Regions from separate parts of the Lysinibacillus sp. YS11 genome, predicted to be linked through region 3. Evidence: riboswitches for the same ligand, from Rfam matches in the RefSeq annotation. Region 3 holds a riboswitch; each other region holds the start of a gene.

Region 1 (10,844 bases), 1.6 Mb from region 3:
ATTAATTTATTATCCGTAAAAATCTTTGCAGAAACAGAATATTGGCTAGCATTAATCAAAATTACTGTTATTATTGTCTTTATCATTGCAGGACTTATTTTATTGCTTGTGACGTTTGGAAATCATAGTGCTGTTGGTTTTGCTAACCTAACGGAGCATGGTGGGTTTTTCCCTAATGGCTCGACGGGATTAATTGCTGCAATGCTTGTAGTTATCTACTCCTATGGTGGGACAGAAATCATCGGGATTACATTAGCTGAAACGAAAAATCCGGAAAAAGTAGTGCCAAAAGCTGTTCGCAGTACATTAGTACGTATTGTTACTTTTTACTTACTGCCATTCTTTATTATCGTAAGCTTGATTCCTTGGAATGAAGTAAATGGGGTTCCTGAAAGCCCGTTTGTCATGGTTTTTAAAATGGTTGGTATTCCAGGGGCAGACCATATTATGAACGCTGTTGTTTTACTTGCCATTATTTCATCAATGAATTCAGGACTGTATGGATCATCACGCGTACTATATACACAGGCTGTAGATGGACGTGTGCCTAAAATCTTTGCTTATTTATCGAAACGAAAAGTACCAGTGTATGCTATTTTAATGTGTACTTTAGCGATGTATTTAGGCGTCATTTTATCTTTATATGCGGGAAGCAAAACATTTGATTTTCTAATGGGATCACTTGGTTATACTGTGTTATTTATTTGGTTAATTATTGCGATTGCACATTTAAAATCACGTAAAAAACAAGCAGAGCACACAAGTGCCTATGAAGTAAAATGGTTCCCTTATACGACTTGGATAGCTATATTGGCGTTAAGTGCGATTCTCATCGGAATTATTTTCACCACATCTATTATTGTGACAGGCATTACGTTAGCTATTTACCTTTTTATTACGTTAACCTATGTATTGAAGGGGCGTTATCAAGTCAATTAATGACTGTGTATTGATTTTTCGACACAGATTTGCATAAAAAATACATTGTAGGCAGATTGTTCGCTCAAGTGAATTTATCCATGCTATACTACAAGCATAGTAAGTTTAAGGAGGATTTCAAATGGCAATTGTACATGCAACAGATGCTACGTTCCAGGACGATATTAAAGAAGGGTTAGTACTAGTAGACTTTTGGGCTGCTTGGTGCGGACCATGTAAAATGATTGGGCCAGTTCTTGAAGAAATGGACGCAGCAGGTAGTGCGGCTAAAATTGTAAAAGTTGACGTTGACAATAACCAAGGTACTGCAGCTCAGTATCAAATTATGTCAATCCCATCTTTACTATTATTTAAAGATGGAGAATTAGTTGACAAAACAGTAGGCTTCCAACCAAAAGAAGCTTTAGAAGCATTTATCGCAAAACATGCGTAATGAATGAAGTTCACAAAGCCGAGCCATCAATTGATGTGTTCGGCTTTTTTTCGTTATATAATAAAGAAAATAACTAACATTATTCTAATGAGGGGAATTTTTACTTAGGGGGGCAGGTAGGTAATGAACGATTTAATAAAGCGAAAACTGGATATTTTACCAGATCAACCTGGCTGCTATTTGATGAAGGATCGACAAGGGACTATCATTTATGTCGGTAAAGCAAAAGTTCTAAAAAACCGTGTACGTTCTTATTTTACTGGAACACATGAAGGGAAAACGCAAAGGCTTGTAGGTGAAATAGAAGATTTTGAGTATATTGTAACGTCATCAAATATTGAAGCACTTATTTTAGAGCTGAATCTCATCAAATTACATGATCCAAAATATAATGTCATGTTAACGGATGATAAGACCTATCCATATTTAAAAATTACGAATGAAAAACATCCTCGTCTGATTACGACACGGAAGGTAAAAAAGGATAAGGCAAAATATTTTGGTCCTTATCCGAATGCCTATGCAGCAAGTGAAACGAAAAAGCTATTGGATCGATTGTATCCGCTGCGCAAATGTGTACAATTACCTTCCAAGGTTTGCTTGTACTATCACATGGGTCAATGCTTAGCACCTTGTGTGAAGGAAATTGAAGGTCAGGTTTATCAAGAAATGATTGAGGATATGACGAAGTTTCTAAATGGTGGTGTGGAGGCAGTCAAAAAAGAGCTTGAAGTTAAAATGCTAGCAGCTGCAGAAAACCTGGAATTTGAGCGAGCGAAGGAATTCCGAGACCAAATTGCCCATATTGATACGGTTATGCAGAAACAAAAAATAGTTTCAAGTGATACAACAAATCGAGATGTATTTGGCTATGCTGTTGAAAAAGGATGGATGTGTGTTCAGGTTTTCTTTGTGCGCCAAGGAAAGCTGATTGAGCGCGATGTCTCAATTTTCCCCATCTATCAAGATGCAGAGGAAGAATTTTTAACATTTGTTGGGCGCTTTTATGAAAAGCCAGAGCATATTAAGCCAAAAGAAATTTTTATTCCACAAGCCATTGATGCAGCTATCTTAACAGAATTATTAGAAATTAAAGTGCTCACACCGAAAAGAGGTCAAAAGAAGGAATTGGTTGAATTAGCTACCAAAAATGCTGAAATTGCTGTGGCAGCTAAATTCCAGCTAATAGAGCGTCAGGAAGAACGTACGATTGGTGCTTGTGAGGCACTTGGTGAAGCAATGGGTATTAGTACACCTTTACGAATTGAAGCTTTTGATAATAGTCATATGCATGGAACGGATGCAGTGTCTGCTATGGTTGTTTTCATTGATGGGAAGCCTGCGAAAAAGGAGTACCGAAAATATAAAACGCGTACAGCAGCCAAGCATGATGATTACGGTGCAATGCAGGAGGTTATACGTCGTCGCTATATACGTGTTTTAAAGGAAGGACTACCATTACCAGATTTAGTCTTAATTGATGGTGGTAAGGGACAAATGGAAGTAGCCCGTGAAGTACTAGAAGATGAGCTTGGTCTTGTTATACCGATTGCTGGTTTAGCCAAGGATGATAAGCATAATACATCTCAGCTCTTGTTTGGTGATCCACCAGAAGTGATTAGCTTAAAACGTACAAGTGATGGCTTTTATTTATTACAACGAATTCAAGACGAAGTCCATCGCTTTGCTATTACCTTCTTGCGTCAACAGCATGAGAAGCATGCCATTCAATCTGTATTAGATCATATTGAAGGGGTAGGACCAAAACGAAAGCAACAGCTGCTTAAACATTTCGGTTCAGTCAAAAAAATTCGAGAGGCGAGCGAGCTAGCATTACAGGAGGCTGGGATGCCCGCTAATTTAGCAAGCCAAATTTTTAGCTATTTTCAGCAACAATCATTGTCAAAGGAATAGGCATGTGCTATGGTTATAAATAACATTGTTTTCAATGTTATGGAGAGCCAACTGCGTGACTAGTTTGTTTACGCTAAGGCTTAATGAATTGAATACATTCACTTTAAAGTGATGATAGAGGTGCAAGATTCAAGAGTAACACGATGGAGGATGGACAAGTCCAGAGATATTGTGTGAAAGGGGAGCTTGCCGAAGTACAGTATTGTTGTTCCATTGCCGTACTGGTTTTGCATTTAAGAAATGTAAGACTGTCGATTCTAAACGTTTCGGAGAGCTATCACACATGCGCAAGTTATGATTATTGTACATGTTATAGGCAGCTTTCACGTTATGTGGAGGCTGCCTTTTAGTTTTCTAGAAACGGTTTTACCCCCCATAATTTGGTGAAATACATGAACTGGAAGGGAGAACGAAAGAAATGGCTAAAATCGTGATGAAGTTTGGAGGAGCTGCATTAGCTTCTTCTGAACAAATCCAAGAGGCTGCTAGGAAAGCGATTGCTGAAAAGGACAAAGGATTGGATGTAGTAGTGGTCGTTGCAGCAATGGGACACACTGCGAAAGAGATGAAAATGATGGTACACCAACTAACTGACGATGTGTCGAAAAGAGAATTAGATGCAGTTTTGTCAACTGGCTCTCAATTATCTAGTGCTTTATTTGCCATCGCTTTGCAGGAAGCAGGCTATGAGGCTGTATCTCTAACTGGATGGCAAGCTGGTATACATACGGATGGTATGTATCGACATGCTCGTATCGACTATATAGATATTAGTCGTATGGAAGAACATTTTGCACAGGGACAAATTGTGGTTATTGCTGGAGAACAAGGGATTGACGAAGTGCATAATATCACCACGCTTGGGAAAGGTGGAGCTGAAACAACTGCTGTTGCGCTTGCCATAGCGTTGGAAGCGGAGAGAGTAGATATGTATACAAATGTGGACGGTGTTTATACAGCAGATCCACGATATGTTCCCAATGCCCAAAAGCTTCAAGAAATTTCCTATGATGAAATGTTGGAATTATCGAATTTAGGGTCTCATATCATACATCCTCGTGCGGTGGAGTTAGCGAAGAAATTTCAAATGCCTGTTATTATACGTTCAAGTTTAATAGAATCAGTAGGCACTTTATTGAAGGAGGAAGTGGAAATGGAAAAAAATTTAGTCGTTCGTGGTGTTGCATTTGAATCAGATATTATTCGTTTAACAGTAGGGTATGATGCTTTTTCCAATGCTTCATTAGCAGATATATTTACGGTTCTTGCAGAGAACCGTATTAATGTAGATATTATTGTCCAAGCCATTATTGATGGGTTGAAGCCAACTGTATCGTTTTCAATTTTAAAAGAGGAATTTGCGGAAGCATTACGTGTTTTAGAGGATAGTAAATTATCACTTGGATTTAGTTTTGCTGACTTCGAAATTGGACTAGCAAAAGTTTCTATTATTGGTTCAGGCATGGCTTCTAATCCAGGCGTTGCTGCTCGTATGTTTGATCGGTTACGTCGTGAAAATATCCCTGTAAAAATGGTTAGTACTTCTGAAATAAAAGTGTCCGTTGTTGTACCACAGGATGATATGATCCAAGCAGCTAATGCTCTCCATGATGAGTTTAATTTAGAGCAAGCACTTTACATATAATAATAGAAGAAACAGCATTTTATGTAATTGACCGAAATAAAAGGAAGAAAAAAGAAGGATTGTCATCCCATTCTTTAATGGGAAACAATCCTTTTTAATTATTCTGAGGGAATGGTATTCATAATACGTTCTTTAACGTCCCATTTGACTGTAAACATGACGTATTGTTGCTTTTCCCGTTTTTCATTATAGCATTCTGTCAGATAGCCTTTAGCTAGTTGAATTTGCTCTGCTATAAATCCTGCTTCAAGTTTAAAGCTGCGCTGCTTTATTTGAAGAATTTCAGGGTCATTTGTCAACTGGAAAATACGTCCATCTTTTGATTCCTTTATGAGTTCTAATGTACCCCAGCAGGCATCTGCGAAAAATGCGATAAGTTCATCTTGACTTTTACATGGGAACTTGCGAGCAAGCTCTTTACCTGCCCAATAAAGGACGTCATCTTCATGTTTACCGAGTATAGAAGATAGAATATGATCACGAATGATCTCATAGCCAAATGATGAGATTGTAGGAGATGGAGTGTTTAACATTGTTATCCTTCTTTCTTAGAATTTTCTTAAAATTTAACGGTAATAAAGTAATGATAGATTTTTCGAGAAAAAACGACGCATCATGTACTAGATTAGTTCTTTAATAAGCTCTATGAAAAACTCCGAGTTGCCTTGACGCTCGTAGCTCTTGAGAGTACAATAAACATGTCATAATATTGTACCATGATGAAATACACAGTCAATGAAGTATCATTTACAAAATGATGACTTCTTTTGTTGTGCTATTTTAAGTACTAAGGGGGGTAACAGTCTTGTCGAAAGATCGAGAGTTTTTATGGCGTCGCTTACATTCTCTACTTGGGATCATTCCAGTAGGTCTGTTTTTAACGATGCACCTGTTCATTAACTTTACAGCAACAGGCGGGGCAGAAAGTTACAACGATGCTACCGCAGTAATGGAAAAGATTCCATTCCTTATCCTAGTTGAATGGATTGTCATCTATATTCCATTAATGTTCCACGCATTCTATGGTGTCTACATTGCATTCACTGCTACACCAAACACAGGACGTTTCAGCACGTACCGTAACTGGATGTTCTCTTTACAACGTTTTACTGGTGTATTCTTAGTGATATTTATTGCATGGCATATTTTCCAAACTCGTATTCAAAAAGCACTTGGCACACACGTTGATTACGACATGATGGCGAATATTGTTGCTAATCCATTCATGCTTGGATTCTACATTGTTGGTATTTTATCAGCAACTTTCCACTTATCTAACGGTTTATGGGCATTCCTAGTAAGCTGGGGTATTACACAATCTCCTCAGTCTCAAAAGATCGCTACTTACGTAACAAACATTCTTTTCGTAATTCTAAGTGTAGTTGGTGTGGCTGCTATTTTAGCTTTCGTATAATTCAATAGAAGCTACGATAGAGCACATGCAATCATTGCAATTTTTTAAGAGGAGTGAGAAATAATCATGGCGAAAAGCAAAATAATTGTTGTCGGCGGTGGTCTTGCCGGTCTGATGGCAACGATTAAAGCAGCTGAAGTTGGTACTGAAGTTGATTTATTCTCATTAGTTCCTGTAAAACGCTCACACTCTGTTTGTGCGCAAGGCGGAATTAATGGTGCGGTAAATACTAAAGGTGAAGGGGATTCTCCATGGATCCACTTTGATGATACAGTTTATGGTGGGGACTTCCTAGCGAACCAACCACCAGTTAAAGGTATGTGTGATGCAGCACCTGGCATTATCCACTTGATGGACCGTATGGGTGTTATGTTCAACCGTACACCAGAAGGACTTTTAGATTTCCGTCGTTTTGGTGGTACTTTAATGCACCGTACAGCTTTCTCTGGTGCAACAACAGGTCAACAATTACTATATGCGCTAGATGAGCAAGTTCGTTCTCATGAAGTAGCTGGTTTAGTAAATAAATATGAACACTGGGAATTCCTTGGTGTTATTATCGATGAAGACGGCGTTTGTCGTGGTATCGTAGCGCAAGATATGCGTACAGAAGAAATTAAATCATTCCGTGCAGACGCTGTTATTATGGCGACTGGTGGCCCTGGTATTATCTTCGGTAAAACAACAAACTCTGTTATTAACACAGGTTCTGCTGCTTCTATCGTTTATCAACAAGGTGCTTCATATGCGAATGGTGAATTCATTCAAATTCACCCAACAGCGATTCCTGGAGATGACAAAAACCGTCTAATGTCAGAATCAGCTCGTGGTGAAGGTGGTCGTATTTGGACTTATAAAGACGGTAAACCTTGGTACTTCTTAGAAGAGAAATACCCAGCTTATGGTAACTTAGTACCACGTGATATTGCGACACGTGAAATTTTCGACGTTTGTGTAAACCAAAAACTTGGTATCAATGGCGAAAACATGGTATACCTAGATCTTTCACATAAAGATCCACATGAATTGGACGTTAAACTTGGTGGTATCATCGAAATCTACGAAAAATTCGTAGGGGATGACCCACGTAAATTACCAATGAAAATTTTCCCAGCAGTTCATTATTCAATGGGTGGATTATGGGTTGACTACAATCAAATGACTGAAATTCCTGGTCTATTTGCAGCAGGTGAATGTGATTACTCTCAACATGGTGCAAACCGTCTTGGTGCAAACTCATTATTATCTGCTATCTACGGTGGTATGGTTGCAGGACCAAACGCAGTAGACTATGTAAAACACCTTAAAAAGCATGCTGAAGATCTTCCACAAGAGATTTACGATGCTCGTGTAAAAGAGGAACAAGCGAAATGGGATGCTATCATGAAAATGGAAGGCACAGAAAACGCTTACTTACTGCATAAAGAGCTTGGTGAAATGATGACTGCTACAATGACTGTAGTACGTTACAATGATCAGCTTGAAGATACATTGAAAAAACTTGATGAGCTTACTGAGCGTTGGAACAACATCAACATCAATGATACGCAAAAATGGAGCAATCAAGGCGCACACTTTACACGTCAGCTTAAAAATATGTTAGTGCTTGCAAAAGTAATGACAAAAGGTGCACTATTACGTAATGAATCTCGTGGTGCACACTATAAACCTGATTTCCCTAACCGTGATGATGAGAACTTCTTAAAAACAACAATGGCGAAGTTTGACCCAGCTACTGGTAATCCAATCATCACGTACCAAGAAGTCGACGTTTCATTAATCCCACCACGTAAACGCGACTACTCTGCGAAAGGAGACTAAAAGTTATGCAAATCGCAGCTAATACTGGAAGAATGGTCAAAGTGGAAATCTTACGTCAAGATACACAAGGCGGCAATAGCTACTGGCAAAAATTCCAAGTGCCTTACCGTCATGGTATGAACGTAATTTCAATTTTAATGGAAATTCAAAAAAATCCTGTTACTGAAGATGGTGTAAACACATCACCAGTATCATGGGATATGAACTGTTTAGAAGAAGTTTGTGGTGCATGTTCAATGGTGATCAATGGCCGTCCACGTCAATCATGTTCTACACTAGTAGACCAATTGACAGAGCCGATTAAATTGGAGCCAATGAAAACATTCCCTGTTATTCGTGACCTACAAGTTGACCGTGAACGTATGTTCAACGCGCTTAAAAAAGTTAAAGCATGGGTACCAATCGATGGTACGTATGATTTAGGTGAAGGTCCACGTATGCCAGAAGGTAAACGTCAATGGGCTTATGAACTATCTAAATGTATGACTTGTGGTGTATGTATGGAAGCATGTCCAAACGTGTCTGAAAAAGCTTCATTCATCGGACCAGCTCCATTATCACAAGTACGTCTTTTCAACACTCACCCAACTGGTGCTATGATTAAAGATGAACGTTTAAATGCGATTATGGGTGACGGTGGCCTTGCAAACTGTGGTAACTCTCAAAACTGTGTTGCTGCATGTCCAAAAGGGATTCCTTTAACAACATCCATCGCTTCATTAAACCGTGCAACTACAGTGCAAATGTTCCGTAACTTCTTCGGTTCTGACCACTACGTAGACTAATATACGGACAAGCTGAACTCCCTTACACGAAGTGTAAGGGAGTTTTTTATAGTTATAGAAATGAAATTTATCAAGTTGTTTATTTACATTTTTTCTATGATAATATAGCATTTTCTTTTATAATGAATAAGTATTCATTTTGTTTGCCGTTGATTGATAAAAGACGGGCAATTACATGACAGGGGATGGTATATCATGAAGGCAAATTATATCGATAATTTTCAAGAGTGGGAAAAGGGTTTTTCATTTTTTAGCGAGGTACGAGTGCGATTTTCAGAAACAGACATGTATGGTCATATGAACAATACGATTAGCTTTACATATTTTGAGCAAGCAAGAATTGATTACTTCAGACATTTAGGAATTTTAATGCCCCCAGTTGGAGAAGAGAATGTGAAATCTATACCTATTGTAGCCGATTTACAATGCGATTATGTAAAGCAGGTTTTCTTTGATGACGTACTACGAATCTATACAAAAATCGCGCAAGTTGGGAATTCGTCGATGGACATTCACTATCTAGCAAAAAATCAAAAGGACGAAATCTGTTTCACTGGTCGTGGAACAATTGTACAAATGGATCCTCGTACAGGTAAAAGTGTGCCGATTTCAGAGGAAGAAAAAACGAAATTCATTCAGTTGGCCATTCTGCCTCACTAGTTCAATATATAAGTATATGTAAATTTATTGAAATAGTAGGTTTTGCTTTTTACGTAAAATTTATGAATGTAACAATGTAATTTTCGAAATTTTTAAGGAAACATGGAATAATCATGCAAATAGCCGTCACCGCTTCCTGCCCCTTAACATAAGTTACAATACGTGCGGGGGAGGAGGGTGTAACTGAATGAATGGCTCTCATCATCGTTCTCTTTTAACAAACCGAGAACGTGAAATATTTGCGCTTTTATTAGCTGAAAAAACAACGAGAGATATTGCAGAGCAGCTTGGTATTAGTGAAAAAACAGTGCGAAATCACATTTCCAATACAATTCAAAAGCTAGGTGTAACGAATCGATCTCAGGCGTTAATTGAGCTGTTACGCTTGGAAGAATTTAAATTAGACTAATGGACACTTGCTATTTCGTGAAAAAAACGACAAAATAGAACTATTCAACGTATTTTTAGGAGTGAAATAGTTATATGTCGGATGAAGTAACAAAGCACTCACCTGAAACCGTTGCAACGGTTGAAAAGGAATTACGCTATATAGCGGCCATCGTGAAGCAAAAGGGAAGAGAAATTGTTTCCGATTATGCGATTACGCCGCCACAATTTGTTGCATTACAGTGGTTAGAAGAGCTTGGTGATATTACAATTGGCGAATTATCAAACCGTTTATATTTAGCTTTTAGCACGACAACAGATTTAGTGGACCGAATGGAGAAAAATGAATTAGTCAAGCGTGTGCGTGATGAAAATGATCGCCGTGTCGTTGTCGTTCATCTTCTCGAAAAGGGCGAACGTATCATTCAAGAAGTAATTGAAAAAAGACAGCAATATTTGCAAGAGATGCTTGTTGGTTTTAATGAACAAGAAGTCGCGCAATTATCAAGCTATTTAGAAAAACTACATGTACACATGAAACAGGATTGAGGCGGAAAGTATGAATGCCCCGATAGGCGTTATTGACTCAGGAGTAGGCGGTTTAACCGTAGCAAAAGAAATCATGAAGCGATTACCAAACGAAACGATTTATTATATTGGCGATACAGCAAGGTGTCCGTATGGTCCAAGAAGTCGTCAGGAAGTACGGAATTTTACTTGGCAAATGGCAAAAGCACTCGAAAAATTGAATGTTAAGATGCTCGTTATAGCTTGTAATACAGCGACTGCAGTAGCACTCGAAAGTTTACAAAGAAATATGCCTTTTCCAGTACTAGGTGTTATCAA
Region 2 (10,844 bases), 1.9 Mb from region 3:
TAATCGAGGATTTTTTGAGGAATTGGCAACGGCGATTGCCGCAGGACAAATGAAAAAGCAGCAAGCCATTGAGGTAGAGCTACCTGCACAAATAACGAGTGTCCAAGCTACCAAACAGCCACTTGCGATCCAGCAATTAAATGACTTTGCTGCTCAAATCGAAAGACTCGATCAACGTATTTATGATTTACAAGTATCACAGCAAGTCGCTCTGCAAACAGCTCCTCAAATCCGTATGATTCAGCAGGCCAATCAAACATTAGCTGAAAAAATTGAGTTTTCTATCGTTACCTTGATTCCGCTCTGGAAAAACCAACTGGCGATGATGCTATCGATGCATATGGATCATCATTATGCACGTTTAGAGGAGCGATTATCAAGGGCTCATGATCGCTTCTCAAGTCCCACGTTTGAACAGCAAGTTTCGAAGTTTAAAGAAACACAGCAAGAGCTGCAAACAGCAATTAAAGATGTCTTTGCCCTGCATACCGCAACTGAACAAGAGAAACAACAGCTACAGGATGTGGCGGGTGCTAGCAGCTATCAGCGAGATTAACAAAAAAATGGGTGGCTCAGCAAATGTTCTGAACCACCCTGTTTGTTTTTATTCAAAATAATCTTTATAGTAGCCACCGACATTACCTGTGTTGTCGATGATAAAAACGAACTCTTCTGTTTCATTTTTCACTTCATACTCTTTTCCTACTGTTAATACGTTTGATACTAAGTATTTCGATGCATTTGTATGTTTGCAAGTAACCGTTCGTAATGTTGGCGCATCTTTCCATTTTAAATGTAACATATTCTCTCTACCTCTCTTTACTAGCAAAAGCTAATGTCTATTGCTTATTTTATAATATTTTTGGTCTTTTGTGGAGAAAAAAGAAATACTATACCTATTCTATCCAAAAAAAATGAAAATTTGAGGTGTTATGATGAGTTTTGGTGGTGTACCGCAATGGTTTTTTATCATTGCTGTAGCATTCGCAATCTGCTTTGTACTTTATGCAGAATGGAATTCTAGAAAATAAGTGAGTCCAACAGGTTGGACTCACTTTTTTGTGCTTATTTTAATGTACGCTTTAAAAATTCCTTCGTACGTTCATGTTGTGGATTGACTAATACTTGTGCTGGAGGGCCTTCTTCCACAATTACACCTTTATCCATAAAGACAACACGATCTGCTACTTCTTTGGCAAATTCCATCTCATGTGTCACGATGAGCATCGTATTGCCCTCGTTTGCTAGCTGACGCATTACCTTTAATACCTCACCCACCATTTCTGGGTCTAATGCGGATGTTGGCTCATCGAATAGCATTACATCAGGATTCATTGATAAGGCACGAGCGATGGCCACACGCTGCTTTTGTCCACCCGAGAGTTGACGGGGCTTGGCATTCACATATTGATCCATGCCAACGATTTTCAAATATTTAAGCGCCGTTTCTTCTGCTTCTTTTTTCGAACGTTTTAACACTTTGATTTGGCCCACCGTGCAATTACTTATGACATTGTGGTTGTTAAATAAATTGAACTGCTGGAACACCATGCCTAAATGTGTGCGATATTCTTGAATATTGTGCTTTTCATCTAGGATGTCTTCCCCTTTATAAATAATTTGACCGCCACTTGGCGTTTCTAATAAATTTATGCAACGAAGCAATGTGGATTTACCAGAGCCAGAGGAGCCAATTAAACAAACTACCTCTCCTTTTTCCACTTGGAAATTCACATCTTTTAACACTTGGTTACGTCCAAATGATTTACTTAAATGCTCGATTTTAATGACTGCCATTTGTGCGTCCCCCTATACGGCTTCTTTTTGTTCTTTTTGATAGGCATCAGGACCATCTAGACGTTTTTCAACATACAGAAGGATGCGAGATGCGGTAAATGTCATGATGAAATAAAGAACACATGCAACGAAGAATGATTCGAAATAACGGAAGTTGTTACCCGAAATTGATTTTGTTTGGAAGAATAATTCCGTTACTCCAATGACATTTAATACGGCTGTATCTTTAATATTCATGATTAATTGGTTACCTGTCGCTGGTAAAACATTACGCGCTACTTGCGGTAAGACAACATGAAGCATAATTTGGAAGTGATTCATGCCAATTGCTGATGCTGCCTCGTATTGACCATTATCAATGGATACAATACCGCCACGAACAATTTCTGCCATATATGCCCCTGTATTGAGGGAAACGACTAAAATACCTGCTGTAATAAAGTGCATATCGATACCGAATGCGATATCTAATCCGTAGTAGACAACCATAGCTTGTACAATCATTGGTGTACCACGGAAAAATTCAACATAGCATGTTAGTATAAAATTAATGAGCTTTAAGCTATAAAATTTCACACCTTTTTTACGAACTGGAATCGTATGCATAATTCCGATGAAAAATCCGATAAATGCACCAATAATTGTACTAATACTCGAAATCAGTAACGTATAATACGCACCTCGTAAAAACATTTGCCAGTTGTTTTCAATAATTGAAAGTATCCATTCAAGACTCATGATGTTCCTCCTAACAATGTCATCTTGCTCGCTTATTTCTTTTGTGTCCTAGCTCTTTCTACCATTCTATGATTTGTCACGCTAGGACATTATCATTATGTAGAGAGGTTCTCATTTTGATAATGATGAAATGATCATGCACGGACTAATTGCTAGTCCGTGCCATGTCATTATTGTGCTGCGGGTTGTTGAGAAATAGCTTCTTCCATAATCGCTTGACGATCATCTTCTGAAATGCCTTTTAGGATTTCATTGATTTTTTCACGATTTGCGTCATCTTTACGTAAGCCTACAGCAATTGAAGTATTTGATAGGTCTGTATCAAAGCCTTCTTCAAATGCTACATATGTGAATTTATCGTTGGCAGCAGAAGCGGAAATGCCCTCTGGACGTTCAGCTACATAGCCATCAATTTTACCTGCTTCTAACGCCACACGCATTGCTGGGAAGCTCTCCATTGCTGTTTGCTTTTCTACGCCTTTAATTTGATCGATAACTGTGTAGTTTGATGTATTTAATTGTGATGTAATTTTAGCACCTGAGAAGTCTTGAATCGATTTTGCGCCTTCATATTTGCTACCTTTTTTAATAACCATAACAAAATCAGAAGTATAATAGTTTTCTGTAAAATCAATTGTTTTCTTACGTTCTTCTGTTGGTGACATACCTGCAATAATTGCATCAATTTTGTTTGATTGTAGCGCTGGAACTAAACCGTCCCACTCCATTTTAACAATGACTAACTCTTTGCCTAGACCTTCAGCGATTTTCTTTGCCATTTGTACATCATAGCCACCTGCATACTCTGCATTATCCGCAATTTTCACTGCACCATTTGCATCGTCTTGCTGTGTCCAGTTGAACGGTGGGTAGCCAGCCTCCATTCCAATTCGGAATTCACCGCCACCTTCTTCTTTGTCAGTTCCAGCATCACTTGAACCGCCCTCTTTTTTGTCACTTGTGCCACATGCAGCTAGCACAATTGCCGTCATGATAGAGATCATTACTAACAACCATTTTCTTTTCATGAAAAACTCCCCTTTTCTGTAAAAAAATAAGACAACTGTACTAAAAAAGACCTAAGTTTATTGAACTTAGGTCTTACCTTTTATGACAGTTGCCCAAATCCTCACTATAATTTCCATGTTTCCGAGATAGCACAACCTAGTAAATCTGGAAATCCATTTACTAGGACAGTCCTGCACTTATTCACTGCAGACCCAGTATAAAAGTACGAGCTCCTTTTATACTTCGGCGATATTTCCTTCTTCATTGCGTCTTCGCTTGCTTTTACTCAACAATGAACTAATAAATACCGCGCCTCTACCTCACTGGTAACAATTCGTGAGGTTTGTTTATTTAATTGATATTTAGATACTACTATAAAACTAATATGTTCGTCAAGACGATTTTAACATTTTTCTGACTAATGACAATATTAGGATATTGTGCGTTCTGCTTCCACTTTAAATCGTTGAACTTTTGTTGATATTTCTGAAAATTACAACAAATATTTATTATAGAGTATGTTCTACATATGAGAAAAGTTGCGTTTTTTTCTTTCTTTGCTCCTATAAACGATGTACCATTCGTACTCTTTCAAGCATAGAATCGCTCAATACCTTTCGTCATACAAAAAACCCTGCTGAACATTGTTCGCAGGGTTTAATGGAATTATGAATTTAATAATAAATCTTCAGGATTTTCGATTAATTCTTTAACTGTTTTTAAGAATCCTACAGAATCTTTACCATCGATGATACGGTGATCGTATGAAAGTGCTACATACATCATTGGACGGATTTGAACTTCACCATTTACTGCAACTGGACGGTTTACAATTGAGTGCATACCTAAAATACCAGCTTGTGTACCGTTCATAATTGGTGTTGACATTAATGAACCGAATACACCACCATTTGTGATTGTGAATGATCCACCAGCCATGTCATTTAAGCCTAATTTTTTATCACGAGCTTTTGTCGCTAAGTTAGCAATATCTTTTTCGATTTCTGCAAAGTTTTTGCTATTAGCATCGCGTACAACTGGTACGACTAAACCTTCTTCAGTCGATACAGCAATACCGATATCAAAGAAGTTATTTAAATGAATCTCATCGCCAGAGATTTGAGCGTTTACGTATGGGTATTTTTTCAGTGCTGCAACAACAGCTTTAGTGAAGAATGACATGAAACCAAGTTTGATGTCGTTTGCTTTTACAAACTCTTCTTGTTTACGTTTACGAAGTGCCATGATGTTTGTCATGTCAATTTCGTTGAATGTTGTTAACATTGCTGTTGATTGTTTAACTTCTAATAAACGTTTTGCAATTGTTTGGCGACGACGGCTCATTTTTTCAATTGTTACACGGTCAGAATTAGCTGCTGGTGTGAATACTACTGGGCCACCTGAAGTTGCTACGGATGTAGGTGCTGCTGCTGGTGCTACAGCTGGTGCTGTACCATGAGCTGCTACATCTTGTACACGTACACGTCCTTGTGGATCTACTGGAGATACCGCTGCAAGGTCAATACCTTTTTCACGTGCAAGACGACGTGCTGCTGGAGATGCAACTACACGCTCACCAGAAGTTTCTTCTACTACTGGAGCTGCTGCAACTGGTGCAGGTGCTGCTTGTGGCGCTGCTGGTGCAGGTGCTGCCTCAGTTGGTGCTGCCGCTGCTGGAGCTGCTGCTGCGCCTTCGCCTGCTTCTACTACTGCGATAACTTGACCAACTAGTACAGTATCGCCTTCTTCAGCTAAAATTTGTGTTAATACACCTGCTTCTTCAGAAATGATCTCAGCGTTTACTTTATCTGTTTCAAGTTCAACGATGAATTCACCTTTTTCAACGCGATCGCCCACTTTTTTTACCCACTGTGCGATACTACCTTCTGTAATCGATTCTGCTAATTCAGGGACTTTAATTTCAGCCACTTTCATTTCCTCCTTTGATTAACGTGCATGACGCACATAGAAGGGCTACTGCTTAAGGGCAAGTAGCCCGGTTTCAAAAATTGATATATGTTATTTAACCTTTACTGGCTCAGCAACCGCTTCTTCAATAAGAGCTGCTTGTGCTGCTTTATGAGAATCTGCATCCCCTTCAGAAGTTGAGCTCATTGCAGGACGGCCTACATAGCGAAGTTTTTTACCTTCTGAAAGTTCATATAATGTTTCTAATGCATAATTCCATGAGCCTTGGTTTTTAGGTTCTTCTTGTACCCAAACAATCTCTTTTGCATTAGGATACTTAGCAATGATACCAGCTACTTGCTCTTTTGGGAATGGGTAAAGTTGTTCTACACGAATAATGTGTAGGTGATCGAAGCCTTCGCCGTCTTTCACGCGCTCTGCTAAGTCGATCATCACTTTACCTGTACCTAAAACGATACGCTCTACAGCTTCTGGTTTAGCCCCTAAGCCTGGTTGTTCAATCACTTCTTGGAATGAACCATTTGCTAATTGCTCAGCATTCGCCGCAGCTAATGGGTGACGTAATAATGATTTTGGTGATACGACTACAAGTGGACGTACCCCTTCTGTACCTAATAATGCTGCTTGACGGCGTAATAAGTGGTAGTAGTTTCCTGCATTTGAACAGTTCGCTACAAACCAGTTATTTTCAGCTGACATTTGTAAATAGCGTTCCATACGGCTTGAAGAGTGCTCTGGACCTTGACCTTCATAACCATGAGGTAAAAGGATAACTAGACCAGATTTTTGACCCCATTTTGAGCGTGCCCCTGAAATAAAGTTATCAAACATCACTTGTGCCATATTCGCAAAGTCACCGAATTGTGCTTCCCATACTGTTAGTACATGGCTATTTTCTAGGTTGTAACCATACTCAAAGCCTACCACCCCAGCTTCAGTCAGTGGAGAGTTGTGTACTGTAAAGGATGCGTTCGCACCAGAAATATGGTGTAGTGGTGTGAAGACATTGCCATTGTTTTTATCATGCAGTACTAAGTGACGTTGAGAGAATGTACCACGTTGTGCATCTTGACCTGTAAAGCGTACTGGTGTTCCATCTTGAATAATCGTTGCATACGCTAAAGTTTCAGCATGACCCCAGTCAACTTTTGCAGACGCATAAGCATCACGGCGTTTTTCTAAGATTTTACCAAGCTTTTTCTGTGGTTCGAAGTTTTCTTCAAACACTAAAAGCTCTTCATTGATTTTTTCTAAACGTTCCGCACCTACTGCTGTATCAATTTGTGGGAACTCTACTTTTAATTCTTCTGGCATTTCTAAATGATGATGATCATCTTTTTCTGCCATTTCTTTGACGTGGTCATAGGCTGCTTGCATTTCTGCATAGATAGCTGTATCTAGTGCTGCTACATCATCAGCAGTTACAAGACCTTCTGCCACTAATTGTGCACCATATAATGCACGCACTGTTTCATGTTTAGACACTAATTTGTATGTTTCTGGGTTTGTCACTGTTGGGTCATCTGTTTCATTATGACCATGGCGACGGTAACCTACTAAGTCCACAATAATGTCTTTGCCAAATGTTTGACGGTAGTTTGCCGCAAAACGTCCAACTTGCACTACTGCCTCTGGGCTATCTGCATTGACATGGATTACTGGTACTTCATAGCCTTTTGCAGGGTCAGAAGAATACACAGAAGAACGAGAATCATAATGTTCCGTTGTGAATCCAATCATATTGTTTGCGATAATATGGATTGTTCCACCTGTTGTAAAGCCTTCTGTTTTAGCGAAGTTTAACACTTCTGTTACAATCCCTTGACCTGGGAATGCAGCATCACCGTGTACAAGAATGCCTAAGCCCTTTGTACGGTCAAAAATAGGTTGCCCTGGTTTAGATGTATCATCTTGTGTTGCACGAGTAGCACCAAGTACTACTGGATTGCCCACTTCTAAGTGAGATGGGTTGTAAGCCAATTTCACATTCATACCGGATTCACGGTTGTAAGAAGCACCCATGTGGTATTTCACATCACCTGTCCAACCTTTTGTAATTTCTAGGCGGCCATGCTCTGGCATAAATAAATCATTGGAAACATGTGCAAAATCAGAGAACATCATGTCATAAGGTTTATTTAAAATGTGTGTTAAAACGTTTAAGCGACCACGGTGTGCCATACCAATACGTACGTTTTCCACATTTTTTGCTTCTGCCGTTTTAATAATTTCATCAAATAGAACGATTTGCGTATCTAAGCCCTCACCAGAGAAACGCTTTTGTCCTACAAAAGTTTTATGAATAAATTTCTCGAAATTTTCAACGCGAGTTAAACGATCTAATAAGGCTTTCTTCTCATCCGCAGATAATGCTTGTTTGAATGAGCCTGATTCGATTTGCGCTTGAATCCAATCACGTTCTTCAGTAGCTACTACGTGACCATATTCAAATGCTACTTTATCTGTATAAATAGCTTTTAAATAGTCGATTGCATCCTTACCATTTTTCACGTTTGCTGGCACATCTTTGAAGAAGATTGCTGCAGGAATTTCAGCTAAATCTGCAGCGCTTAAGTTGAACGCGCTTTCTTCAATTTGAGCTGTTTGTAGTTCACGGTTTTTCAGAGGATAGATATCTGCTGCTAAATGACCGCGTGAACGAATTGCATCTGCTAGTTTTACAGCGGCTAACACTTTTTTGTAATCGCCAGCAGGAGCCGCTGCTGTATGACTAGCTACAGCTACTTCACCTTCTACTACTACTGGTGCACCAAATTGTTGGAATAAAGAAACTAACTCCGGTTCTACTTCTTCAGGAGACTGTAAGAATAAGTCGTATTGCTCCATCACATATCCTAGGTTAGGACCAGAGAAAGCTGACCATGGAGAACTTACAGTTGTAACGTTGTTCGACATGAAAAATGACCTCCAAATTTTGCCTTTCGGCAGTTCCATTAATTAAATTGCAATTAATTATATAATATTTAGCCGTTCTTTAAAAGAATGTTTCTCACTACTTTTCCATATTTTAAAGAACGTTTTTTCCATCTCAATCTTACTACTCTTCACAAAAAATACAACTCTTTTTAGCAAATTAAGCAATTTTTTTCGCAAAGGATAGAATAATGAAATAAAGCGTGTATTTTTCTTAATATTTTAGCGGGATTTTCAGCGAGAAAACGGTTCCAATATTAACCTCACTCTTGACTTCTACTGTGGCATTGTATTTTTCAAGTAACATCTTCGAAATACTAAGCCCTAAGCCTGTTCCACCAATTTGGCGATTTCTTGCTTCATCCACTCGATAAAAACGATCAAAGATAAACGGAATATTGTCTTGTGCTATTCCTATACCATTATCAGTAATTTCTAAACATGCATAATTTCCAGCAACAGAAATAGAAATTTGTATCTCAGGAATTTTTTCACAATAACGAATGGCATTCTCTATTATATTACGAACGATTTGACTTAGTGCATTTTCGGTGATAAATAACGGACCAATTTCACCATGTTTCGACAGCAATATTCGCGCTTGTGGATGAACAAGCTTTACCTCATCCATCACTGCTTCGATGACCACTAATGCATTGGCCTCACTTGTTTCATCTTTTTCCTCACGCCGTGCAAGTTCTAATAATTCCTCAATCATTTTGCGCATACGAGCAATTTCTGTTAAGGAGGTATCAATGGATTCCTCTAATATGGCAGGATCATGCTTGCCCCATCTTTTTAAAAGAGAAAGATGCCCTTCAATTGCTTGAATCGGTGTACGCAGCTCATGAGAAGCATCGGCGACAAATTGCTGCTGCTGGGTAAATGAGATTTGCAGCTCGTTCATCATGGCATTATACATCTTCAGTAAATCACCAATTTCGTCATGTGATGTATAGGTTAGCTGTATAGGCTCCTTAAATCCTTGATCCATCACAGTTTTCATGGATGCACGCAATTCGTGTAGTGGCTTCATTAAATAGTTCGCTAGATAATAGCCAATAGAGCCAGATAACACTAAGGCTCCTAACCCTGCAATCAGCATGGCTGTCAAAAGATAATGCATGAGAGATTGAAAACTAGTTAACGGATGAATCACCTGAATATAGCCTTGGAAAAAGCCCATCCGAATCGGTTCATTGATGACCAGCACATCCTGCTTATCAATGGTCATCTCAAAAATTTCTTGCAACGAATTAAGTGGTGCTGCAGCAGAGGTATCATTGATTCGTAAAATATCCACCCCATCAGCATTAAATATTCGGACCGTCTCATCACGATCCGCAATCGATTTGAGCAAGCCTGTATTTTGCTGAATTTGCTGAATGGTAATTGTAGGACCTTGGGACTCTAAAAATGAGATGATATCCTTACTTGTCCGATTGACCTTACTCTCCTCATCATTTAATAACCATGTATGCAGAGAAACATAGACGACTACACAAATAATCGTAAAGCTAATAAAGATGACACTGCTTGAGGTCAGCATCCATTTTTTTTGCAGGGACTGCTGACGTAAATAATTTCTTAACTTATTCATTCTCGCATCACATACCCAACACCACGAACGGTTTCAATATAATCATTCATCGCCCCAGGGAGCTTTGTACGTAAATGTCTGATATAAACATCTACCACGTTGGTCTCGATATCCGTATCATAGCCCCAAACGGATGTTAAAATATGCTCTCGTGTACATACTCTATTTTTGTGCTCGATTAATAGTTTCAATAAGTCATATTCTGTCTTTGTTAGATCAAGTTTATTCCCCTGAACGAAAACTTCATAGGCAGCTACATCTATTTCAATATCCCGTAGGCATAAAGATTCACTGCTTGTCTGCTCTGGCGTGACACGACGTAAAATCGTCCGTATCCTAGCCAGCAGCTCTTCTATCGCAAAAGGTTTGACGATATAGTCATCAGCCCCTGCATCGAGTCCTGCTACACGATCCATCACAGCATCTCGTGCCGTTAATAAAATGATCGGTACTTGTGATTGTGTTCGGATACGACGGCAAATCTCAATCCCATTAATACTTGGTAACATCACATCCAGTAAAAGTACATCAAAATTTTCCGATGTTGCCAAAGCCAATCCTTCTCGACCATCAAAGGCAGTTTTTACTTCATAGCCTTCGTGTTGTAATTCAAGTTCGACAAAGCGAGCGATATGCTTTTCATCTTCTACCAACAATATCTTCTTAGGCATCATATCACCTTCTATTCCAAAATAACGATGTAGGATTTTTATCCCTATACTGTTATAGCATAACATCAAATAAAAAGTCTGTCTCACAAGGAAAACCTTGTGGACAGACTTTTTAGTGTATATCTGAAATGGAGAGGTTGTTTTTCCCCGACTCTTTTGATTTATAT
Region 3 (10,844 bases):
AAAAGGCTACATGACTACTGTAGCCTTTTTATAATAATTAAAATCTTTCTCCCTTACATTCTCTTACGAAAGAGAGTCTATAGAGTAAATATGAACAAACTATTTCATATATAAAATATGTATGTTTTTTCAATTACTATTTTCATGGTGCTTGTTGTTTTGTTCCTCTAATATGAGGATAAGTGGAGGAATCGATATGAATATACAGGAGATACAGCAATTTTTAAGTCTATATCAGACAGAACAAAATGAATCAGAACTTTGGTTAAAGAATAGATTACAGGCAGTTAAGGATGCAGGTAAATATCACCCAACAACAGAGGAGCTAGTTTTTGGCGCACGTGTGGCATGGCGAAATAGCAATAAGTGTATTGGACGTCTGTTTTGGCAGTCACTGCATGTGGTAGATGCACGTGATGTTTTAGATGAAAAGGCTATTTTTCAAAAATTACTAGAACATATTGATTATGCGACAAATCATGGGAAAATTCGTCCAACTATAACAGTGTTTGCTTCAGATAGAGTACGGATTTGGAATCATCAACTAATTCGTTATGCAGGCTATGAAACAGATGCAGGCATTATTGGAGATTCACAGTCCATTAAATTTACAAAAGTGTGTGAGTCGTTAGGATGGAGAGGTAAAGGAACTGATTTTGATGTACTACCACTCGTTATACAGGTAGATAATCGTGCTCCTCAAATGTTTGTAATTCCTGAAGAAAATATAGTAGAGGTCTCAATCCGTCATCCAGAGTCAAACGATGTGGAAAAATTAGGAATGAAGTGGTATGCCGTACCTATTATTTCGAGTATGCGTTTTCAAATGGCTGGAATTGATTTTCAAGCAGCTCCATTTAACGGCTGGTATATGGGAACAGAGATTGGCGCACGAAATTTAGCAGATCATGATCGTTATAATATGTTACCTGCAATTGCAGAGATTTTTAATCTTGATACAACCAAACAAGCGTCTCTTTGGCGTGATCGTGCTTTAGTAGAACTTAATATTGCTGTTCTTCACTCATTTAAAGAAGATGGTGTGAGCATTGTTGATCATCATACAGCAGCTCAGCAGTTTAAATTGTTTGAGGAGGCAGAAAAATCAACAGGAAGAGAAGTTACAGGCAACTGGACATGGTTAATCCCACCACTTTCCCCTGCCACAACTCATATATTCCATAAACCCTATGTAAATATTTATCATACACCAAATTATTTTTATCAAAAACCATGCTATTAGTGTAAAAGAATTGTTTACTTTCGATACTTTTGATGAGAGAGGGCTTACTATGTTAGATCAGCAAATTCCCAATATCCCATGGAGACAATTGACGACACCTTATGGTAGAGGTACAGCCATTCCTAAGCTGATAGAACAGGAGCAATACACACAACTAGCTGAATTAATTGAACATCAAGGTACACTGTGGCAGGTGACACCATGGGTTTTGCTTGTCCTTCTAAAAAAGCTTATTCGTAAAAAATTAGAGGTTGTCTCCTTACAAGAGGTACAGTTATATTTAGCTGTGGCACATGCTATTACCAAGGATTATCTCGACCCAGTCAATACTGTTAAAAATATGCAGGAGCTATTAGACGTCAACTATTTGTGGATAGAAAATGAGGATAATGATGAGCAGGAGTGGGAGAAAGAAACGCCAAAGGGCTATGAGGAGCAAGCTTTTGTAGGCTATTACTATTATAGTTATATGCTTTTACAAGAGGCTGTTCCTATTTTTTCTACTATAACAGCTCATAATAATGAAGCATCAGAATGCCTTGCTGAATTGCTAACATTACTCCAGCAACCCGACAATTAAGTAATGTGTAAACACTATATAGAAATAGAGCAGATGGAGGAATCAAATCCACCTGCTTTATTTAATTTTAATGCACATATTCATCCTTAGAGGCTCTCATTGAGCAAAAGAAGAGTAACATTGCTACAACGACAAAGAGCCATCCCGCAATATTCCAGCCGCCAAATAAATCATGCAAGTAGCCAAAAAGAATAGGACCAATTGCGGCAAATAAATAACCCAAAGATTGCGCAAAGCCTGATAAATCTGCTGCTTCAAATGCAGTACGAGTCCGGAGAGTGAAGAACATCATTGCTAGGGCGAATGAAGAACCACCTGCTAACCCTAGAAGAACCATCCACAGTACCCCAAGACTTGTCCATTCCATGACAACCCCAACAAAGCCTACTAAATAGAAGGATGTAAACATCAATACAAGTGGGCGTTGAGAAGTCATTTTACCAGCAATAATAGGCACTGCTAAGGCCATTGGTACTTGTGAGAATTGCATGATTGAAAACATCCAGCCAGCTTTATCAGGTGCTAAACCTTGAGCAATATAGATCTCAGGTATCCAAGCTGCTGTTGTGTAGAATAATAAAGATTGTAAACCCATTGCCCCTGTGACAGCCCAAGTAACAGGTGATTTCCATAAAGGTGTACTGGTCTTCTTAGATGTAGTAACTGGTTCCGGTTTATTTGATTTTAGTTGAGGTATCCAAATTAAGATTGTAATTAGAACGAGTATGAGTGCAATGGAAAGTGCACCTTGCCAGCCTAACGATGAATTAGCTATCGGATAGCTAATACCAGCACCAAGGCCAGCAGTAAAATTCATGGACATGGTGAAAAAGGCCATTAATAAACCCACATGATAGGGAAATTTCAATTTCAATAATCCTGGAATTAGTACATTTCCAAAAGAAATGGCTACGCCAATTAACACAGTACCCAATAGAAGTAATTCTGTAGTACCAAGTGAACGTAGGACAATTCCTAAAGCCAAGAGAAAAGTTGATAAAAATAATGTTAGCTCAAGCCCTAGTTTGCGTGCTACAACTGGTGCAAATGGAGATATAACAGCAAAAGCCAGCAATGGTATCGTTGTTAGAAAGCCTGCCAAAACATTAGATATTCCAAGATCTTCACGGATAAAGGATATAATTGGGCCAACAACAGTTAGTGGCATTCGTAATGTAGAGGCTATAAAGATAACTCCAAAGACTAAAAGTAAGGTTGTTCCTTTCCAGCTAATTTTTTTACTTGGAAAACTAGTGGAATGATCATTTGTAGTCAAAATAAAATCCCCCCTAATAATAACCATTCTAATTGAACTACTATAACACTTTATCACACTATTAAAAATAGTAGAAGATTCATAAAATACAGAACATTTGTGGTTGTATTGAAATGTCTATGGTCTTATGTTAGTATAATAAACATCATAAATTTAATAATTATATGCCTCATGTTTGTATTGAGGTAGAGGTCGCGATATTTATAAGTATGCTAATTGAAATGACAAGCATTGATGAAATTAGCTGAAAGGAAATATTGCCGAAGTGTGAGGGGACTTGAAAACCTCATGCTGGGGCTGTCTCCGAAAGGAACAGAACTGTCACGTTTGCACAACGTGTTGAGCTATCATGTAGGAAAACTGAGGATTAAGTAGCCATCACAGTGTATATGTGATGGCATTTTTTTGCCTCATAAATAGGAAGGAAGCTATATCGTGAGTGAAATAAAAGTAAATCAGCTCGGACATAAAGCGCCGAAGCTGAAAAAAGAATTAAAAAGCCGTCATATTACAATGATTTCTTTAGGCGGTACAATTGGTACGGGGCTATTTTTAGCCAGTGGAGGAGCAATTGCTCAGGCAGGTCCTGGAGGAGCATTGCTTGCCTATGCTTTAATTGGTATTATGGTGTATTTTTTAATGACAAGCTTAGGGGAAATGGCTGCCTATATGCCATCCTCAGGTTCATTTAGTACGTATGCAACCAAATTTGTAGATCCTGCTTTGGGCTTTGCATTAGGCTGGAACTACTGGTATAACTGGGCAATCACCATTGCTGCCGAAATTGCTGCTGTGTCATTAATTATGAAATATTGGTTCCCAGATAGCTCATCAGCACTTTGGACAGTATTATTTATTGCTGTTGTATTGACGTTTAATTTACTATCCGTAAAAAGTTATGGTGAAAGTGAATATTGGTTTGCCATGATTAAAGTAGCAACGGTTATTGTTTTTATTATCATTAGCTTACTAATGATTTTTGGTATTTTAGGTGGGCAGGCTCCTGTAGGTTTCACTAATTTCTTTGTTAGTGATGGGCCATTCCATGGTGGCTTCCTTGCTACATTTGGTATTTTCCTAGCTGCAGGATTTTCATTCCAAGGAACAGAATTACTAGGAATTACAGCTGGTGAAACAGATGATCCTGGTAAAAATATTCCGAAGGCTGTTAAATCTGTATTTTGGCGTATTCTTTTGTTTTATATTTTAGCGATTGGTGCAATTGGGATGTTAATTCCATTTACAGACGAACGTTTATTATCAGAAGATATCGCAGTATCACCGTTTACACTAGTGTTTGACCGCCTAGGTATTGCCTTTGCTGCTTCATTAATGAATGCCATTATTTTAACGGCTATGCTGTCAGCAGGAAATTCAGGACTATATGCATCTTCTCGTATGTTATGGCAATTAGCAGTGGATGGACATGCACCTAAATTTTTTGCAAAGCTAAGTCGTAGAGGTATTCCGATTTATGCACTTATGGCAACATTAGCTGTAGGCTGTTTAGCATTTTTGGCATCCTTCTTTGGCGATGGAGTGGTTTATATCTGGCTATTAAATGCTTCTGGAATGTCTGGCTTTATTGCATGGCTAGGTATAGCGTTTAGTCATTATCGTTTCCGCCGAGCGTTTGATGCACAAGGCTTAGATCCAAAGTTATTACCTTATAAAGCCAAATTATATCCGTTTGGACCATTATTTGCTTTTACAGTTTGTATGATCGTAGTCATTGGACAAAATTACACAGCCTTTACAGGCGATAAGATTGATTGGTACGGTATCCTTGTTTCGTATATTGGGATTCCATTATTTTTAGCATTATGGTTTGGCTATAAATTAAAGCACAAAACAAAAATGCTTCCACTTGAAGATTGTGATTTAAAAGTTGAAGATTAAATAATAGAGCTGTTCTATAAACCAAAGAGTGATGGTTTATGGAGCAGCTCTTTTTTCAACACTCATAAACAAATCTCTAATGATACATCATAAATATGGTAATGTAATATACATATGGAAATTGGGTTTTGATAGGAGAGGTGCATCATAGTGCAAAAGCATATTTTACTTGTAGAAGACGATGAAGCCATTCGTGAAATGGTTTCTAATTACTTAACGATGGAAGGTTTCCATGTCACAACAGTGACTAATGGCGAAGAGGCATTACAAAATTGTTTGCAAAAAACCTTTGATTTAGTCATCTTAGATATTATGATTCCTAAATTAAATGGATTGGAAGTATTAAAGATTATTAGAGAGCAGGCAGCACTTCCTATCATTATTATGTCTGCAAAAGACAGTGATGTTGATAAAGCATTGGGCTTAGGATTAGGGGCAGATGATTATATTGCTAAACCCTTTTCTATGCTGGAATTTTCAGCACGTGTAAAGGCTGTTATCAGAAGAGCTACGAAATACTCTAGTCAAGCTGAACAAAAGCAAGAGGTCCTCGAAATTGATAATTTAAAGATAGATATCGTTAATTTCTCAATAACAAAGAGCGGACAAGACATAAAGCTGACATCAAAGGAATTTTCCATTTTAAAATTGTTTGTGACAAATCGTCACAGAGTTTTTACCAAAGAGCAAATTTATCAGACGATATGGAAAGATGCCTATTACGGAGATGAAAATATTATAAATGTACATATCAGAAGACTCCGTGAAAAAATAGAAGATGATCCGTCACATCCTCACTATATTAAAACCCTATGGGGAATCGGCTATAAATTTGAAGGGTAAGAATATATGATATTTCTATTATTATTAATCATTGTATTGCTAATCGGCATTCTTATTTTTCAATGGAAAATCAAGAAGGAACAAGAACATGCTATCCAATATATTCATCGAAAACTACACGTAATTGTGAATGAACAGACGTATGAAAAGATTCTAGTAACAACTACAAATTCAGAAATTCAACAGTTACTTATTACACTGAATACTTTGCTAGATCAACATCAAAAAATTCAGGCTACACATCGTAAAATGGAAAATTCCATGAAAAAGATGTTGGCCAATATTTCCCATGATCTTAAAACGCCTTTAACCGTTGTACTTGGCTATATTGAAATGCTTCAACTTCAAAACGGGATTAGTGACGAGGAACAGCAACGTTTACTTAAGGGTGTACATGCTAAAACATTAGAAGTATTAAAAATTATTCATACATTTTTTGACTTGGCAAAATTAGAGGCTGGGGACACAGATTATCCAATCACTAAAATCAATGTCAGTGAAATATGCCGAAAAAATGTTTTGTCTTTTTACGATTTGGTTACTTCAATGGGATTAAATATTAAAATTGATATCCCAGAAAGCTCCATATATGCACTTGGTAATGAAGAAGCATTAAATAGAGTGTTAAACAATCTACTGTCTAATGCTATTGCATATGGAGCAGATGGCAATGTAATTGGAATTACCATAAGAAATGATGAAGTCAATATTGATATTGATGTGTGGGATTGTGGCAGGGGCATTGATGAATATCATATCGATCGCGTTTTTGAAAGAATGTATACACTTGAGGATTCTCGAAATAAATCTTTCCAAGGTAGCGGTTTGGGACTAACGATTACAAAGAGACTAGTAGAAATAATGAATGGCTCCATCCGTTTATCGAGTATTCCCTATGAAAGAACTATTTTTACGATTTCGTTAAAGCGAATGATGTATTAAATCGATTATGCTTGTAGAGCTTTAATGCTTTGCAGGCTTTTTTACTTAAGAAATATGTAAGAATGCAGTAATAAAATAGAGAGTTTCATTTTTTATAATGAAGCTAGTCACAATTGAGGGAGAGAATTACATGACATACATTGTAAAAACAAATCAGCTTACGAAAGTGTACGATGGAAAGGAAGTTGTTTCTGCTGTCAATATGAACGTTAAGAAGGGAGAGATTTATGGATTTTTAGGTCCAAATGGTGCGGGTAAAACGACTGTTATGAAGATGCTAACTAATCTTACGAAGCCTACAAGTGGGGATGTAGAAATTTTGGGGGCGAAATTGACGGACAAATCCTATGAAATACTAAAAAGAATGGGGACAATTATTGAATATCCTATTTTTTATGAAAAATTAACGGCTAGAGAGACCCTGGAATTACATTGTGAATACATGGGTTATTATGATAAGAAAGAAATTGCACATGTTCTTAATTTAGTAAAGTTATCGAATACAGAGAATAAGCAGGTTAAAGATTTTTCTCTGGGGATGAAGCAAAGATTAGGCATCGCAAGGGCCATTATTACAAAGCCAGAGTTACTTATATTAGACGAACCAATTAATGGATTGGACCCAGTAGGGATAAAGGAGTTAAGAGAGCTTTTCAAGATGCTTTGTAAGGAGTACGGCATAACTATTATTATCTCTAGTCATATTCTAGCTGAAATAGAACAATTGGTCGATACAATAGGTGTTATTAAGAATGGAAGGCTCATCACTGAGGTAGCAATGGATACTATTAATCGTGATCAGGTCAATTATACGGAAGTGATCGTAAGTGATGGGAAAAAGGCAGCGTTTATTATTGAAAGCGAATTAAACATTACGAATTTTAAGCTGATGGATGATAACTCTATACGTATATACGACTCAACAGTATCCCAACAAAGCCTATCGAGAGCATTAATTGAACATGACGTTGAGATTGAAGAGATTAGTAAAAAAACTAGTTCATTAGAGGATTATTTCTTAAAGCTAATCAATGGAGGTGTTGTCCATGCTTAATTTAATGCGTTTAGAAATGAAAAAATTTCATTTAGGTTCATATGTTAAAGGAGCCATTATCGCTAATTTTGTTATTCTTGGTTTTTTGTTTATGATTTTATTTATTTCTAAAGTGGAAGGAGACCCAGGGCTTGAAAATTATGAGGTTGCATTCAGTGTTATTGATTCATTTGTAAGAGCAGTTTTTATGATTTTTGCTTCTACGTTAATAGCTAAGTTAATCATCGGAGAATATAAATTTAAAACCATTACATTAGCCTTTATGTATCCTATAAGTAGAAAGAAATTAATGGTCGCAAAGCTTGCTATTGTCATGCTATTTACTTTCAGTATGATCATTATCTCCAATGCTCTTATTACAACCATTTTTTGTATCATAAGCGATCGATATGAATTAATTCCTGATGTACTATCTAGTTCTTTAATTATCCAGCAAATACCTTCTGTATTGATGAATGCGATTGCTGCCTCAGGTATAGCTTTAATCCCATTGTATTTCGGGATGAGAAAATACTCTATACCGACAACTATCATTTCATCTATTATAATTGTGTCTGTAACTTCGTCAAATTCAGGTAACTTTACTTTAAACGATATTATTATTATTCCAATTACTTTAGCAATCGTGGGTCTTGGTATTGCTTATTTAGCCATTAGAAATATCGAAAAGGTGGATGTTTAATCAAAAAGATACCAGGTGCTCATTGCTATAGAGTACCTGGCTTTTTGTTATCCAAAAATTGTTTCCCACAGTAAGTAAATATTTAACGTAACAACAACGACTACGACAAACCAACCTAAAACAGTTGTAATACGGTGATTAACTAGGCTTCCCATAATGTCTCGTTTACTTGTAAACATAACAAGAGGGACAAGTGCAAAGGCAATACCAAATGATAAAACAACTTGACTAAGAACGAGAGCATAGGTAGCATTCACACCAGAGGCAATGATTGCAAGTGGTGGCACCATGGTAATCGCTCTACGTAAATAAAGAGGTATTTTTCTTTGAATGAAGCCTTGCATCACTACGTCACCAGCTAAAGTCCCTACAGAGGAGCTAGCAAGCCCTGCAATAAGTAAACCAAGACCAAAGGAAATGGCAGCCATTGGGCCGAGCGCAACTTTTAAGCCATTATAGGCAACATCTAAATCTTCAACTACAACACCTTGGGTATGGAATACGGCTGCGGCAATGATGAGCATGCTCATATTGATGGCACCAGCAATAATCATAGCGATGATAATATCGATAAATTCAAAACGGAAAATACGTTTTTTTTCTGCCTCATTTCGACCAATAATACGACTTTGAGTTAAAGAAGAATGTAAGTAAATAGCATGAGGCATAACGGTTGCACCTAAAATACCTGTTGCTAATAATAGTGAATCTACACCTTCAAAGTGTGGTGTGAACATGCCAATCGCCACATCGCCCCATGCTGGCTGCGCTAAAAATGTTTGGAAGGCAAATGCCAATACAACAATTAAAACCATTCCAGAAATACCTGCTTCAAAGGCTCTAAATCCTCTTCTTTGCAACTCTAAAATAGCGAATGAACCCACTGCTGTAATCAATGCGGCGGGAAGCATTGGGATATTAAAAAGTAAATAAAGCCCTAATGCTGCTCCGATAAATTCCGCGAGGTCTGTGGCAATGATGACCAATTCCGCCTGTATCCATAAAAAGATAGATGTTTTTTTAGAAAAATGCTCGCGTGCTACTTCAGGTAAATTTTTTCCTGTCGCAATCCCAAGCTTGGCAGACAGGGACTGAATTAACACGGCCATTAAATTAGAAAAGGCTATAACCCAAAGTAGCAGGTAGCCGTATTGAGAGCCTGCTGTAATATTTGTAGCAAAATTGCCAGGATCAATATAGGCAACTGCTGCAATGAAAGCAGGTCCTAAAAATGGCAAGAGTCTTCGCCAACCTTTTATATCTCCATCTAAAACCGCCTCTGCAGACGATTTTGTGACTCGTTTGTAAACCATATTGTTCCCTCGTTTCAAAAAGTATCATCAGTGAAATAAAGTTTCCTATAGGAAAATAAGATATTAGTATTCTAACGCTAGGAATAAAAAAAGTGAAGTAGTTTGCTTTATCCTTCTAAAATAAGTATGCTCTTTTGGATGAAGTGAATGAGTAGAAAAATTAAATTGCAGGGAAAATTCGAAATTTATAGAACTAATGAAATGTAGAAGGGAGACAAGGTGATGGATATGGTATGGGTAAAATCAAAAGTAACAATTCCACGTACAGTGCCAAATGTATTAGAGAGGAAGAAATTATTTTCTATTTTATCTAACAATCGAATGAAGAAACTAACCATTATACGGTCAGCCGCAGGATACGGAAAGACGACTCTTTTAAGTCTGTGGTTGAAGCATATTGATGAATCGGTAGCATGGTTTACTATCGATCAGAATGACAATGATCCTGTGAGATTTTTAAAGTACTTAATACATACATTATCTTTTAGCATATTGAATGTAGAACAAAAGTTAAACAATATACTAGATGAAACACCACCTTTTGAAACAATTATAGATACACTGTTAAACGATTTGGATACATATAAAGAAAATATTCATATTGTTTTTGATAATTTTCAAGAAATCCACAACCCTCAAATTCATCAAATTATCAATCGACTTATTGAATATTTACCAGCCAATGCACGGATCTATATAACTACACGAACTAATTTAGAACTTCCACTAGCAAAATGGCGTGTAAAAGGTTGGATACTAGAAGTCGGGACGGGTCAATTATGTTTTGATTTAGAAGAGCTACAATCTTTCTTTAATTCTGTTACTAATGATGAACAGAAGGATGCGCTGAAGCCTTTATTAAAGACTACAGGGGGCTGGATAGCAGGTATCCAACTGATAAAGCTATCAACAGGTGGAATGATAGGTAATCTTAGTAGTGAAGAAATTTTAGCCAAAGCTAGTTCATATATACATGAGTACTTCATGCAAGAAATTCTTTTAATATTACCTC

What was found. A riboswitch is a leader RNA that binds a small molecule or an ion and turns the genes downstream of it on or off. The one in region 3 is predicted to bind lysine.
Positions count from the first base shown of each region.
Region 1: it holds a riboswitch for lysine, as region 3 does, so the genes downstream of both, LBYS11_RS16615 (aspartate kinase) here and LBYS11_RS01405 (amino acid permease) in region 3, are expected to answer to the same signal.
Region 2: it holds a riboswitch for lysine, as region 3 does, so the genes downstream of both, LBYS11_RS10830 (transporter substrate-binding domain-containing protein) here and LBYS11_RS01405 (amino acid permease) in region 3, are expected to answer to the same signal.

Region 1 covers NZ_CP026007.1:3,308,676-3,319,519, reverse strand. Annotated here, with positions in the region: gene LBYS11_RS16630 (amino acid permease) at 1-939, shown strand, start outside; gene trxA (thioredoxin) at 1,061-1,372, shown strand; gene uvrC (excinuclease ABC subunit UvrC) at 1,496-3,286, shown strand; lysine riboswitch at 3,394-3,571, shown strand; gene LBYS11_RS16615 (aspartate kinase) at 3,705-4,931, shown strand; gene LBYS11_RS16610 (YslB family protein) at 5,030-5,464, opposite strand; gene LBYS11_RS16605 (succinate dehydrogenase cytochrome b558 subunit) at 5,737-6,345, shown strand; gene sdhA (succinate dehydrogenase flavoprotein subunit) at 6,412-8,166, shown strand; gene sdhB (succinate dehydrogenase iron-sulfur subunit) at 8,172-8,951, shown strand; gene LBYS11_RS16590 (acyl-CoA thioesterase) at 9,147-9,611, shown strand; gene LBYS11_RS16585 (helix-turn-helix domain-containing protein) at 9,799-10,020, shown strand; gene LBYS11_RS16580 (MarR family winged helix-turn-helix transcriptional regulator) at 10,095-10,547, shown strand; gene racE (glutamate racemase) at 10,558-10,844, shown strand, end outside.
Region 2 covers NZ_CP026007.1:2,185,633-2,196,476, reverse strand. Annotated here, with positions in the region: gene LBYS11_RS10850 (toxic anion resistance protein) at 1-556, shown strand, start outside; gene LBYS11_RS10845 (DUF6501 family protein) at 605-802, opposite strand; gene LBYS11_RS10840 (amino acid ABC transporter ATP-binding protein) at 1,066-1,797, opposite strand; gene LBYS11_RS10835 (amino acid ABC transporter permease) at 1,810-2,535, opposite strand; gene LBYS11_RS10830 (transporter substrate-binding domain-containing protein) at 2,706-3,563, opposite strand; lysine riboswitch at 3,683-3,869, opposite strand; gene odhB (2-oxoglutarate dehydrogenase complex dihydrolipoyllysine-residue succinyltransferase) at 4,210-5,472, opposite strand; gene LBYS11_RS10820 (2-oxoglutarate dehydrogenase E1 component) at 5,563-8,388, opposite strand; gene LBYS11_RS10815 (HAMP domain-containing sensor histidine kinase) at 8,621-10,006, opposite strand; gene LBYS11_RS10810 (response regulator transcription factor) at 10,003-10,677, opposite strand; gene LBYS11_RS10805 (diguanylate cyclase domain-containing protein) at 10,790-10,844, opposite strand, start outside.
Region 3 covers NZ_CP026007.1:284,373-295,216, forward strand. Annotated here, with positions in the region: gene LBYS11_RS01390 (nitric oxide synthase oxygenase) at 197-1,243, shown strand; gene LBYS11_RS01395 (hypothetical protein) at 1,293-1,823, shown strand; gene LBYS11_RS01400 (CynX/NimT family MFS transporter) at 1,891-3,099, opposite strand; lysine riboswitch at 3,278-3,454, shown strand; gene LBYS11_RS01405 (amino acid permease) at 3,535-4,998, shown strand; gene LBYS11_RS01410 (response regulator transcription factor) at 5,149-5,841, shown strand; gene LBYS11_RS01415 (sensor histidine kinase) at 5,848-6,783, shown strand; gene LBYS11_RS01420 (ABC transporter ATP-binding protein) at 6,914-7,837, shown strand; gene LBYS11_RS01425 (ABC transporter permease) at 7,830-8,519, shown strand; gene LBYS11_RS01430 (Nramp family divalent metal transporter) at 8,567-9,832, opposite strand; gene LBYS11_RS01435 (winged helix-turn-helix domain-containing protein) at 10,055-10,844, shown strand, end outside.